One region of the Arthrobacter sp. BB-1 genome, then DNA from elsewhere that is predicted to be linked to it. Evidence: riboswitches for the same ligand, from Rfam matches in the RefSeq annotation. Region 1 holds a riboswitch; the other holds the start of a gene.
What was found. Region 1 has a riboswitch for cyclic di-AMP ahead of FHJ30_RS11075 (LysM peptidoglycan-binding domain-containing protein). Riboswitches for the same ligand answer to the same signal wherever they lie in the genome.

Region 2: another riboswitch for cyclic di-AMP. It lies ahead of FHJ30_RS21580 (M23 family metallopeptidase); the one in region 1 lies ahead of FHJ30_RS11075 (LysM peptidoglycan-binding domain-containing protein).

The regions. Positions count from the first base shown of each region.
Region 1 is NZ_VDEV01000019.1:167,102-171,762, forward strand. It holds gene FHJ30_RS11070 (lytic transglycosylase domain-containing protein) at 1-1,296, opposite strand, end outside; cyclic di-AMP (ydaO/yuaA leader) riboswitch at 1,652-1,845, shown strand; gene FHJ30_RS11075 (LysM peptidoglycan-binding domain-containing protein) at 1,849-2,682, shown strand; gene FHJ30_RS11080 (YdiU family protein) at 2,815-4,290, opposite strand; gene FHJ30_RS21370 (hypothetical protein) at 4,287-4,433, opposite strand; gene FHJ30_RS11085 (ribonuclease Z) at 4,430-4,661, opposite strand, start outside.
Region 2 is NZ_VDEV01000005.1:66,199-70,859, forward strand. It holds gene FHJ30_RS03160 (cytochrome c oxidase assembly protein) at 1-1,799, opposite strand, end outside; gene FHJ30_RS21580 (M23 family metallopeptidase) at 1,978-2,856, opposite strand; cyclic di-AMP (ydaO/yuaA leader) riboswitch at 2,860-3,052, opposite strand; gene FHJ30_RS03170 (hypothetical protein) at 3,201-3,521, shown strand; gene FHJ30_RS03175 (thioredoxin-like domain-containing protein) at 3,641-4,090, shown strand; gene FHJ30_RS03180 (heavy metal-responsive transcriptional regulator) at 4,115-4,504, opposite strand.

The DNA.
Region 1 (4,661 bases):
GGAGCCGTACCGCTCGCGGATGTAGCCCAGGCCCCACTCGATCTGCGTACGGTAGCTGGTCAGCCAGTCACTGCCGGCGCTGGAGTATTTGCCCGGCGGCAGCGCCTGTGGAATGCCGTAGGCCCCGGAGTACGGGTTGGTGGCCGTGGTCAGCCAGTTCGATTCCTTGGTCCACAGCTGGGCAAGGCAGAGGAACTGGTCCGATCCCCAGCCGTCGGCCCCCAGCCTGCCCGAGGCGTAGCTCTTGGCGCCGGCAGGATCGTTGACCGCACCTGCAGGAGCAGAGGGAACGACGACGGCGGGCGGGCTGGGCGGTGCGGCGGGCGGCGGAGCGGGGGCAGGCGGGGCAGGATTCGCCGGCGCAGGGTTACCGGCTGGAGGGTTTGGGGGTGCCGGCTGGGCAGGAGCCGGACGCGCCGGAGCGGGAGCGGCGGAAGGTTGCACCTTTGCCGCCGCGGCGGCTGCGGCCGCCCGTCGTCGCACGTCTTCCTCGGCCGCCGCCCGCTTCGCGTCCTGCGCCGCCTGGTATGTGGCCAGCGCAGCCTGGCCGCGCCGGAATTCGGCCTCAACGGCCGCCGTCGTGCCCTTCAGGGACGCCAATTGCCCGGTCAGTTCCTCGCTGCGCTGCTGCTCCTCGGCAAGCTGGCGGGCCATGGCTTCCTGGGCCGAGCGGGCCGCCGCAAGCTTCTCCGCCGCCTCGCCGGCCAGCCGTTCACGCTCGGCCCGGGCGGCCTTCTCCTGGTCGGCCAAAGAAGCGGTGATCCTCCCCGCGGCGGCGGCCTTGTCCACAAGCCCCGCCGTTTTGCCGCCCACCAGCTGGACCAGATTGAGCCCGTGCACGTTGTTGTTCTCGATCGCGTCCAGCGCCACGAAGAACCCCATGTTCGTGCCGCCGGTCTTGTAGGACTGGACGGCCAAGGCTCCGATGTCCCTATTGTGGCGGACGAGTTCGGCGTTGGCCTGCCCCGCCTGTTCCGCCAGGGCCCCTACCCTTGCGGTGGACGCAGCCAGGACGGCGTCAGCCGCTGCGGACTCGGCGGCGGACGCCACGGCTGCGGTGCCCAACGCCTCCGACTGCGCCTGCAGCCCGTCCAAAAGGCCGGTGATCCTACCGATCTCCGCTGCCGTACCGGCCTCGGTCAGCTTGGCCCGCTGCACGTCCTCCCACGAGGGGTAATCACCAGGCGGAAGGCCTTCTGCCGCGCCGGCGGGAGACAGCCAAACACTGCCGGCGAGGGCGGCGGCCAACAGTACCCCCGGCAGGACGTGCCGGGCATGTGTAACGAAACGCGACATAGTTCCGAAGCTTACCGGCCTCAACCTTCACTTTAAGGATGAGCGGCCTGCATCGTTATACAGCGGAGACACTCCCCATTACATCCGAGCTGAGCGCCCGGGCCGGCCACGAAGGGAACCTCCAAAGGCGGTCCACGGCAAGGTCATCCGCCCCAGGGTTTATGACTCTGTGACGATTCCATCTTCCTTCGGCGTACCGCCCGCATCTTCCGAGGTCAGCGCCGGAGGAAGGAAGAGTCGATTCGATGGCGTAAACCGAGAGGACGGCCTCGCATGTTACCCAAATGTGACAATCGGAGCCGGGCCGGGTTATGGTCTTCAGGTGTCCCTCCCACACGGGACATTCCCCTCAGCTTGCCGAGCCCTGCCGCTGACCCGGGAACCAATCGCTTTCCAGCTGGCAGGGACGGGGGAACCAAGTTTCCACGGCCTCTTTGAGGCCTTGGGGTTAAGTCGCTAGCGCCTCCGTTCCTTTTCGGAGTTGCTCCCGGCCGGGTATCTCCAACCCGAACCCGACAGCTCACCCCGCAGGCATGGGAGAGGCGATCTACTGTGTCAAAAAATTCCACCACCGCCCGTCACCGCGCGACTCCGGCCCGCTCCATCATCCTCGAAGGACTGGCCGTTTCGGCCAAGTCCCAAGCCAGGACCCTGGGCCGCCCGGCACTCGCCGTGGCAGCCGCATCCGGCATTGCCTTCGGCGTCGGCGCCCCGGCGCACGCCGGTGTGACCGGTCCGGACACCACCGAGACCACTAACGTCCAGGCCTCTGCCGCGCCGGCAGCAGCAGTTGCTGCCCCCGCCGCCGCAGCCGGTACCGTCCACACGGTTGTATCCGGGGACACACTCGGCGCCATCTCGGCCGCCTACGGCGTCACCCTCAACGATGTCCTGACCGCCAACGGACTGGCCATTTCTGCGGTCATCTACCCCGGCGACCAGATCCAGATCCCGGCTGCAGGCTACGCCCCGGCGGCTCCGGCCGCCGCACCGGCACCGGCTCCGGTCCAGACCGCTGCTGCCACCGCACCTGCCAACACGGGGATGAACCTGTCCTACGCGTCCGCCAGCACCGGTACGGGCACCGGCGCAGCTATCCTGGCCAACGCCTACAGCCAGGTGGGCCAGATCCAGGACTGCACCGCCATGGTTGAAGAGGCCCTGCGTTCTGTTGGCAAGTCCGTAGGCGACCTGGCCCCCGGCCAGTTCTACCAGTACGGCTCCACCGTGGGCTCCCCCGCCCCCGGTGACCTGGTGATCACCGCCGGCCATGTGGGCGTCTACGCCGGTGACGGCCAGGTTGTCAGCGGCGGCGTAAACGGCAACCAGACCGCTGTGCACTCCATCAGCTGGCTGAGCGGCGCATCCTTTGTCCGCGTAGCGTAACCAGCGGCAGCGGCACGTCCTGCTAGTAGCGGCAGGCCCGCCGTGCACACAGGGGCGGCAGCCGGGTTTACCGGCTGCCGCCCCTGTCCATTTCCGGTGAAGCCTCCTGGGCGTCCTGTTGCCCCGCAGCCGCTAGGTGCCGCAGAAGGTCAGGTATTTGCCGAAGTCCTCGGGCGGTCCCTCCGTGTAGCGTTCCAGCCCCTCGCGCTCCCGGAACGGGGACCTGACAGCCTCAAGCATCCGGTTGAACGGGCCAAGATCCCCCTCGGTGGCGGCGGCCAGCGCTTCCTCCACCAGGTGGTTCCTGGGGATGTAGGCGGGGTTCACGCTGTCCATGAGTTCGGCGTCGGGCTTCAACGCGGTCCAGCGTTCAGCCCAGGCGTCGAAAGCCGCGAGGTCCAGCACCATACCGCGGACAGTCCTGGAATTGCCCCGGGCCGCTTGGCCAAGGTTCCGGAAGAACCGCGTGTAATCAACCGGCCCATCTTTCAGCAGGCCGATCACGCCGTCCACCAGGTCCGACGCCGCGTCCCCTTCGGGCGTCCCGGCCAAGCCTGCCGGCAATCCAATCTTTGCCTTCATGCCGTTGAACCAGGCATCGCTGTACTGGCCGCGGAATTTGCCCAGGGCCTCCACGGCGGGGCCGACAGCCTGTTCCTGGTCTTCGTTGAAGAGCGGCAGCATGGCCTCCGCGAGCCGGGCCAGGTTCCACTCAGCAACCACGGGCTGGTTCGCGTAGGCATAGCGGCCGCCCACATCGATGGAACTGTACACGGCGGCAGGATCAAATGCGTCCATAAAAGCGCAGGGCCCGTAGTCGATGGTTTCCCCGGAGATGGTCATGTTGTCCGTGTTCATGACCCCGTGGACAAAGCCCACCAGCATCCACTTGGCCACCAGGTCTGCCTGGGCAGCCACCACTGCCTCGAACAGTGCAAGATAGGGGTGTTCCGAGCGGGCTGCCCCAGGGTGGTGCCTGCTGATGGCGTGGTCCGCCAAGCGGCGCAGCAGGTCCATGTTCTCGGTGGCCCGGGCGTATTGGAAGCTGCCTACCCGGAGGTGGCTGCTGGCCACCCGGGCCAGGACTGCACCGGGCAGCATCGTGTCCCGCCGCACCGGCCGTCCCGTGGCCACGACAGCGAGGGCGCGCGTGGTGGGAATGGCCAGGGCATGCATGGCCTCACTGACCAGGTACTCCCGCAGCATGGGCCCGATGACGGCACGGCCGTCACCCGCACGGGCAAAAGGTGTGCGGCCGGAACCCTTCAGGTGCACATCCCGCAGGCGCCCGCCCTCGCCAACAAGTTCGCCCAGCAGCAGCGCCCGGCCGTCGCCGAGCAGTGGCGAGTAGCCGCCGAACTGGTGCCCTGCGTATGCCTGCGCAACGGGGGTGGCGCCGGGCGGAACGTAGTTGCCCAGCAGGAGGCGCACACCTTCCGGCGTCCGCAGGTAGTCGGGCGCCAGCCCCAGCTCCTCGGCCAGGGAGTCATTGAGGACCAGCAGCTCGGGATCCGGCGCTTCCTCCGCCTGCCACGGAACGGCCAGCTCGGTTAGTTCGCGGGCAAAACGGCCTTCGAAGGCGACAGTTGATTCTGCTGCAGCAGTCATGGGTTAACCCTATCTCCGCCGTGTGTCCGGCGGTGGACGGCAGAACCGGCGACGTCGGACGCCGGCAGGCCAGGCACACGGGTGAGGGTGGGTTCCTTGCCGTGGGCGGTGACACCGGGCAGTTCGTCGGAAGCGGCGTTCATGGGTGACCTCCAGGGGTTGTTGAATGGCGTGGCCCTGGTGCAGCGGAGGGTTCCGGTGCAGTGGACCGTTCACGCGCGGTGGACTGTTCAGGCGCAGTGGAGCGGGTCCCGGGCCAGGTGCGCCGCCGGGGAAAGGGCACGCGCTGCAGGTCCTGCGCGGCGATGACGGTGGTGTCCCCCGCGCGGGCCCTGGCCTGGGCCGCCAGCGGTCCGGCGTCGTCGCCGTAC
Region 2 (4,661 bases), on a different contig from region 1:
GCGGCGGATGGCTCCCACGTGCGTCCAAGACCTGCGAACCATTCCTGTTCAATTCCTGCAGGGTTGAGAAACCGGAGACCTGTCACTCCAATGCCTGCAGATGTTGTAGCGAGAGCAGCAAACCTGTGTTTCGCGGATCCTGGTGATTCAGTGCCGGGCTGGAGGGCCCTCGCGAAGAGAATGCCCGCGGCGAGGAAAAGTACCAGGCTGGCTTCGTGGGCCAGGTGTTCGCGGAGGCTCAAATCAAATGCAGATGTCAGATAGAACAGGACGGTCAAGGATCCCAGCGTCAGTCCGGAAAGCAGCGGCCCCGGGCGGGCGGCCATGCGTGCGAGCCACAAAGCGCCTTCTCTCGGTCCGATGCTGGAGTCGTTCCGTTCCGGCAGTACCGTCAGGGCGAGCTTCAAGGGCCGTGCATTGATTAGCAGCCACGGAATCGGCAGGGCCATGGTCATTGTTCCGGCAACATGGGCGCTGAGCAGGACAGGGCCGTACACGGCGGGAGGGCCGGAGGTGATAAAGGTCAGCAGTATCAGGGCGCTGAACCAGCTGAGCAGGTGGCGCTTTGGCCAGACGGCTCGGGTACGCGCGTATGCCCGCCCGTAGAACAGCGCCGCGAGGAGTGCTGCGGTGATCCAGAGCCAGTCTGGCCGCCATTGGATGAACCACGCGCTGGCGTCCGGTTCGGGAGGCAGCAGGTATCCGGTGAGGATTTGGGCCGGGGTTGCTTCCGGGTCCGGTTCCAGAGGCACAGGTGAGGGGCTGCGGGCCAGGGCGACCGCGAGGCCCATGACGGCGCCCATGATGAGCAGTTCCACCGCAAGGACCCGCCACAGCAGCCGGGGCAGGAGGCCGGGAACAGCCAGTGCGGGAATGACCCGGTACCGGTGAATGAGGCCCAACAGCCCGAGGAACAGGGTTGCAGCCGTCTTGGACAGGAGCAGAGCACCGTAGGCGGAGAGCAGCCCGTCGATACTGCCGAGCCGGTAGAGGGCACTGGCGGTTCCCGCGGTCACCACCAGGGCAAAACTGAGGCCGGCGAGGACGGAAAAGCGCCGGAGGACGGTTTGTGCTGCGGCATGGCCTGGTCCCGGGCGGATGAGAGCGGGGATGGCGGCGGCCAGTGCAATGATTCCTCCGACCCATAGGGTTCCTGCCGCAACGTGAAGGCCGAGGGCGTTGCTGGCACCGATGTGGTCAGCGCTGCCTGCGGCGTGGCCTATCGCTGCGGTGGCGGGGATGATGCTTGAAAGCGCGAGCACGGCGGTAGCCAGGAGCATGCCTGCCGAGGTCACGGCGACGACCAGGATACTGACCAGGACGGCGATGATCAGGATCGCCAGCCGGGCCCGGCCCGCGGCGACGTCGGTGACGAACAGTCCGAGCTGGTTGGTGAAGTCGGCGTCCCCGCTCAGGGGCTGGCCTGCGATGTCGGCATACGTCAGCAGGAGAACCGCCGTCGCGGCCAGCACCCACACGCCGGCCGCACCGGCTGCTACTCTCAGGGTCGCCCTGATTGCAGGATTCTCCTGGGCGCCTTGGTTTCTGGGCAGGATAGTGGCCGCGAAGATCAGAGCGCCGGCGACGGCGGCCAATGCGAGGTGATGCAGGGCAAGAACCGGTGGCAGGCCCCAGCGCACGATTGCCCCGGGGTCCGACAGCAAACGTTCCTGGCCTGCGCCGGAGTAGGACACACCGGCCAGGGCCGTCAGGACGGCCGCGGCTAGACCGCCTGCAGTCCACGCCGCTGTCACCGGGCCGGGAGGCCTCTTGCGCAACGCCACCTTCATTCCTTCCATTCTTTCCGTACCTTCCGGGCGAGTGCATTTCTCCGGTGCCGCCGGTCAGGGCCCGACCCGCATGGGAAGGGGCCTGCACGCGCGCAGAGGCCCGACAGCCGTCGGGTCTTGGGGGCCGGGAAGGGCCACTGCGTGCCGGCATGAACAGAACCGGAAAGAGTCGCTGCCGGAGGCCTTGTTAAAGCCAGGCTGAGGGATCGACCGTCTGGCCGTTAACAATGACTTCGAAGTGAAGGTGGCAGCCGGTGGAGTTTCCGGTTGTGCCGGCAATCCCGATCCGCACCCCGGTTTCAACGGCCTGGTTTATCCGTACACCGATCGTTTCGAGGTGGTTGTAGGTGGTTTGGAGGCCGTTCCCATGGTCGATGACAATACGGTTGCCGCCGCCGTAAGGGCTGAATCCGGCTTCGATGACAGTCCCCTTGCCGGCGCTTAAGACTTCCGTGCCGCAGCCGGCGGCGAAATCCTGGCCCGTGTGCAGTTCACCACCCAAGCCGGTCAGGGGATTGGCCCTGTATCCGAACGGTGAATTGGTCACCGGATTTAGTACGGGGGAGCTGAGCCTGGCTCCCGCCGGTGGAACCCGCTGTCCGGAAGTCTGCGCTTTGGATGCCTCTACCGCTTGGGGGGATGGGGCTTCTGCGGCAGGCGTCTCCTTCGGCGCAACGGCGGGCCCCGGGTTGGCGGGGACCGGGGGCGCCGGGCTGGTGGTCACCTCCGTACGACCGAAGTCCAGCTGCGCATCGGCTGCGGCAGTCACGGGCGCAGATGCAGTCAGCGCTGAACTTCCTGCTGCCTGCAGTTCGGTGCCGGTGGAGGCCTGCGGGGCGACCGCGTGTGCGGAGGCCAGGGACGCTGTCAGGGCCACGCCGGAGGCGATGACTGCCAGCGCGGCCTTGCGTCCGCGGTGGCGTGATGACCCGTCAGCGGACGGGTCAGTACGGCGCCTGCCCTGAAGTGGGGGCGCGGCGCGGCGCCGCCCACTGGCGGGCCTTGCCGTTGCTGGCGGGTGTGCACCGGGCACAGGGGAGTACCCCGCAGGGGTGTGGATGTTCACAAAATGTCCTTCTGCCGGCGCCTGCGGGGTTAGCTGTCGGATTCGGGTCAGGAACAATAACCCGGCCCCTGTCCGCGTGCACCTTGATGGCTGCACAGCGGTTCAGGGGCTTCACCCCAAGACGGCCGAAGGGCCGTCGTTGATGGGTTCCCCACCTCTGCCAGGTGAACTTGAATGGGCCCGGCAGCTGGCAGAGTTCGACGCGCCGCCCGGGAAACACCCTCTTGATGGCATTTCCTCACCAGTATTGACCTTCCACTATGGAGGAAGGTCAATACTGGGACGAGCCTGATCACCAATCACCCGCTCCCACCCCGTATGGCCGAGCGTTGAAAGGAACGACTGTGTCATCTACTTCCAAGGGCCAGAACAGCCGGACAGGGCTGCTGGCCGTGGGCGGCTTTGTCCTGCTGCATGTGCTGTGCTGCGGGCTGCCGCTGCTGATTGCGGCCGGAGCACTGGGTGCGGCCGGCTCATTCCTGGGTAATCCGTGGGTCATCCTTGGCGCTGTGGCCCTGGCTGCGGTTGTACTGCTCTGGGCGCTCCGGCGCCGCCGGCCGGGTGCGTCGGGTGGGATGAATGACTGCTGCGCACCCGCCGCTGCCTCCGCGTCTAACCAGGATCGCAACGCAGGCAGGGCCTCGCAGCCCACCGGCGGCCGGTGATCGAGAGTCACCCTGGCAACAGGGCCGGGGGTCGGGCGCCGTGGAGGTGGCCTTCATGGCGGAGTTTCCTGGCACTGCTGCTTGCCGGTGCCGCAGCCGTAACCCTGTTCGTGTCGTTCATGCCGTCCTATGCACCGCAGACGGACCACGGGGAGGGGCCGGCGGCAGCAGCCGGGTTTACCGCTGCGACAAGCCAGGGGGAACAGGTGCCGGTGCCGGGATCGAAGCCGAGCGTGCTCTTTTTCTTCTCCATTGAGTGCGGCGCCTGCGGACCGGGAACCCGGATGCTCGCCGAGGTCCAGCGAAGTTCTCCTGCTGCCGTGAACTATGTTGCCGTGGACATCGCGCCCTACGAAACGGCCGACGAAATCAAGGAATTCCTGGCCGGGAACGGGGCGTCATCCCTGGCCTTTGCCTCTGATACCGATACACGGCTCATTACCGCCTACGGGATAAACCAGGTAAGCACCGCTGTGGTCCTGGACGCCGCCGGCACGGAGGTCTTCCGGGCGGTGGAGCCAGACGCTGCTGAACTGCGCACGGCACTGGCCGCGGCGGGAGCCGACTAGGCGAAGCGCTTCACCCACGGGCGGTCAGATGTAACTGCAGATTTGTTCAGCGTCGCAGCGCTGAGGGTCGGCCGCCTCGGCGGTGGCATATTGTTCGGCCACGGTCACCCGCAGCGCGGTGAGTTCTGCGATTTTCCGGTCCAGGTCCTGCAGTTGTTTCCCCAGGACGTCCCGTACGTGGGTGCACGGCGTGATGCCGTCATCGCGGATCCGCAGAATGCCCTGGATCTGCGCCAGGGTCAGGCCGGCGATCTGGCTGCGGCGGATGAATTCGAGGCGGCTGAGAGTGTCGTGCGAGTAATCGCGGTAGCCGTTCGCGGAGCGCTCCGCCGGCGGGAGCAGGCCCCGGTCCTCATAGAACCTGATCGTCTTCGTTGTCATGCCGACAGCGTCAGCAGCTTCACCGATTCGCATTCCGGGTCCCTAATTTCGTTCCGAACACGCACATAACCCTTCCATCGTACTGGAACGTTCCGCGTGGGCACCGGCAAACCACCAGGTCCCGTCGCCAGCTTGACCTTCCCCCGCAGTGGAATGTCGATGATGGGTTGAGACGGAATACTGGCTGTCC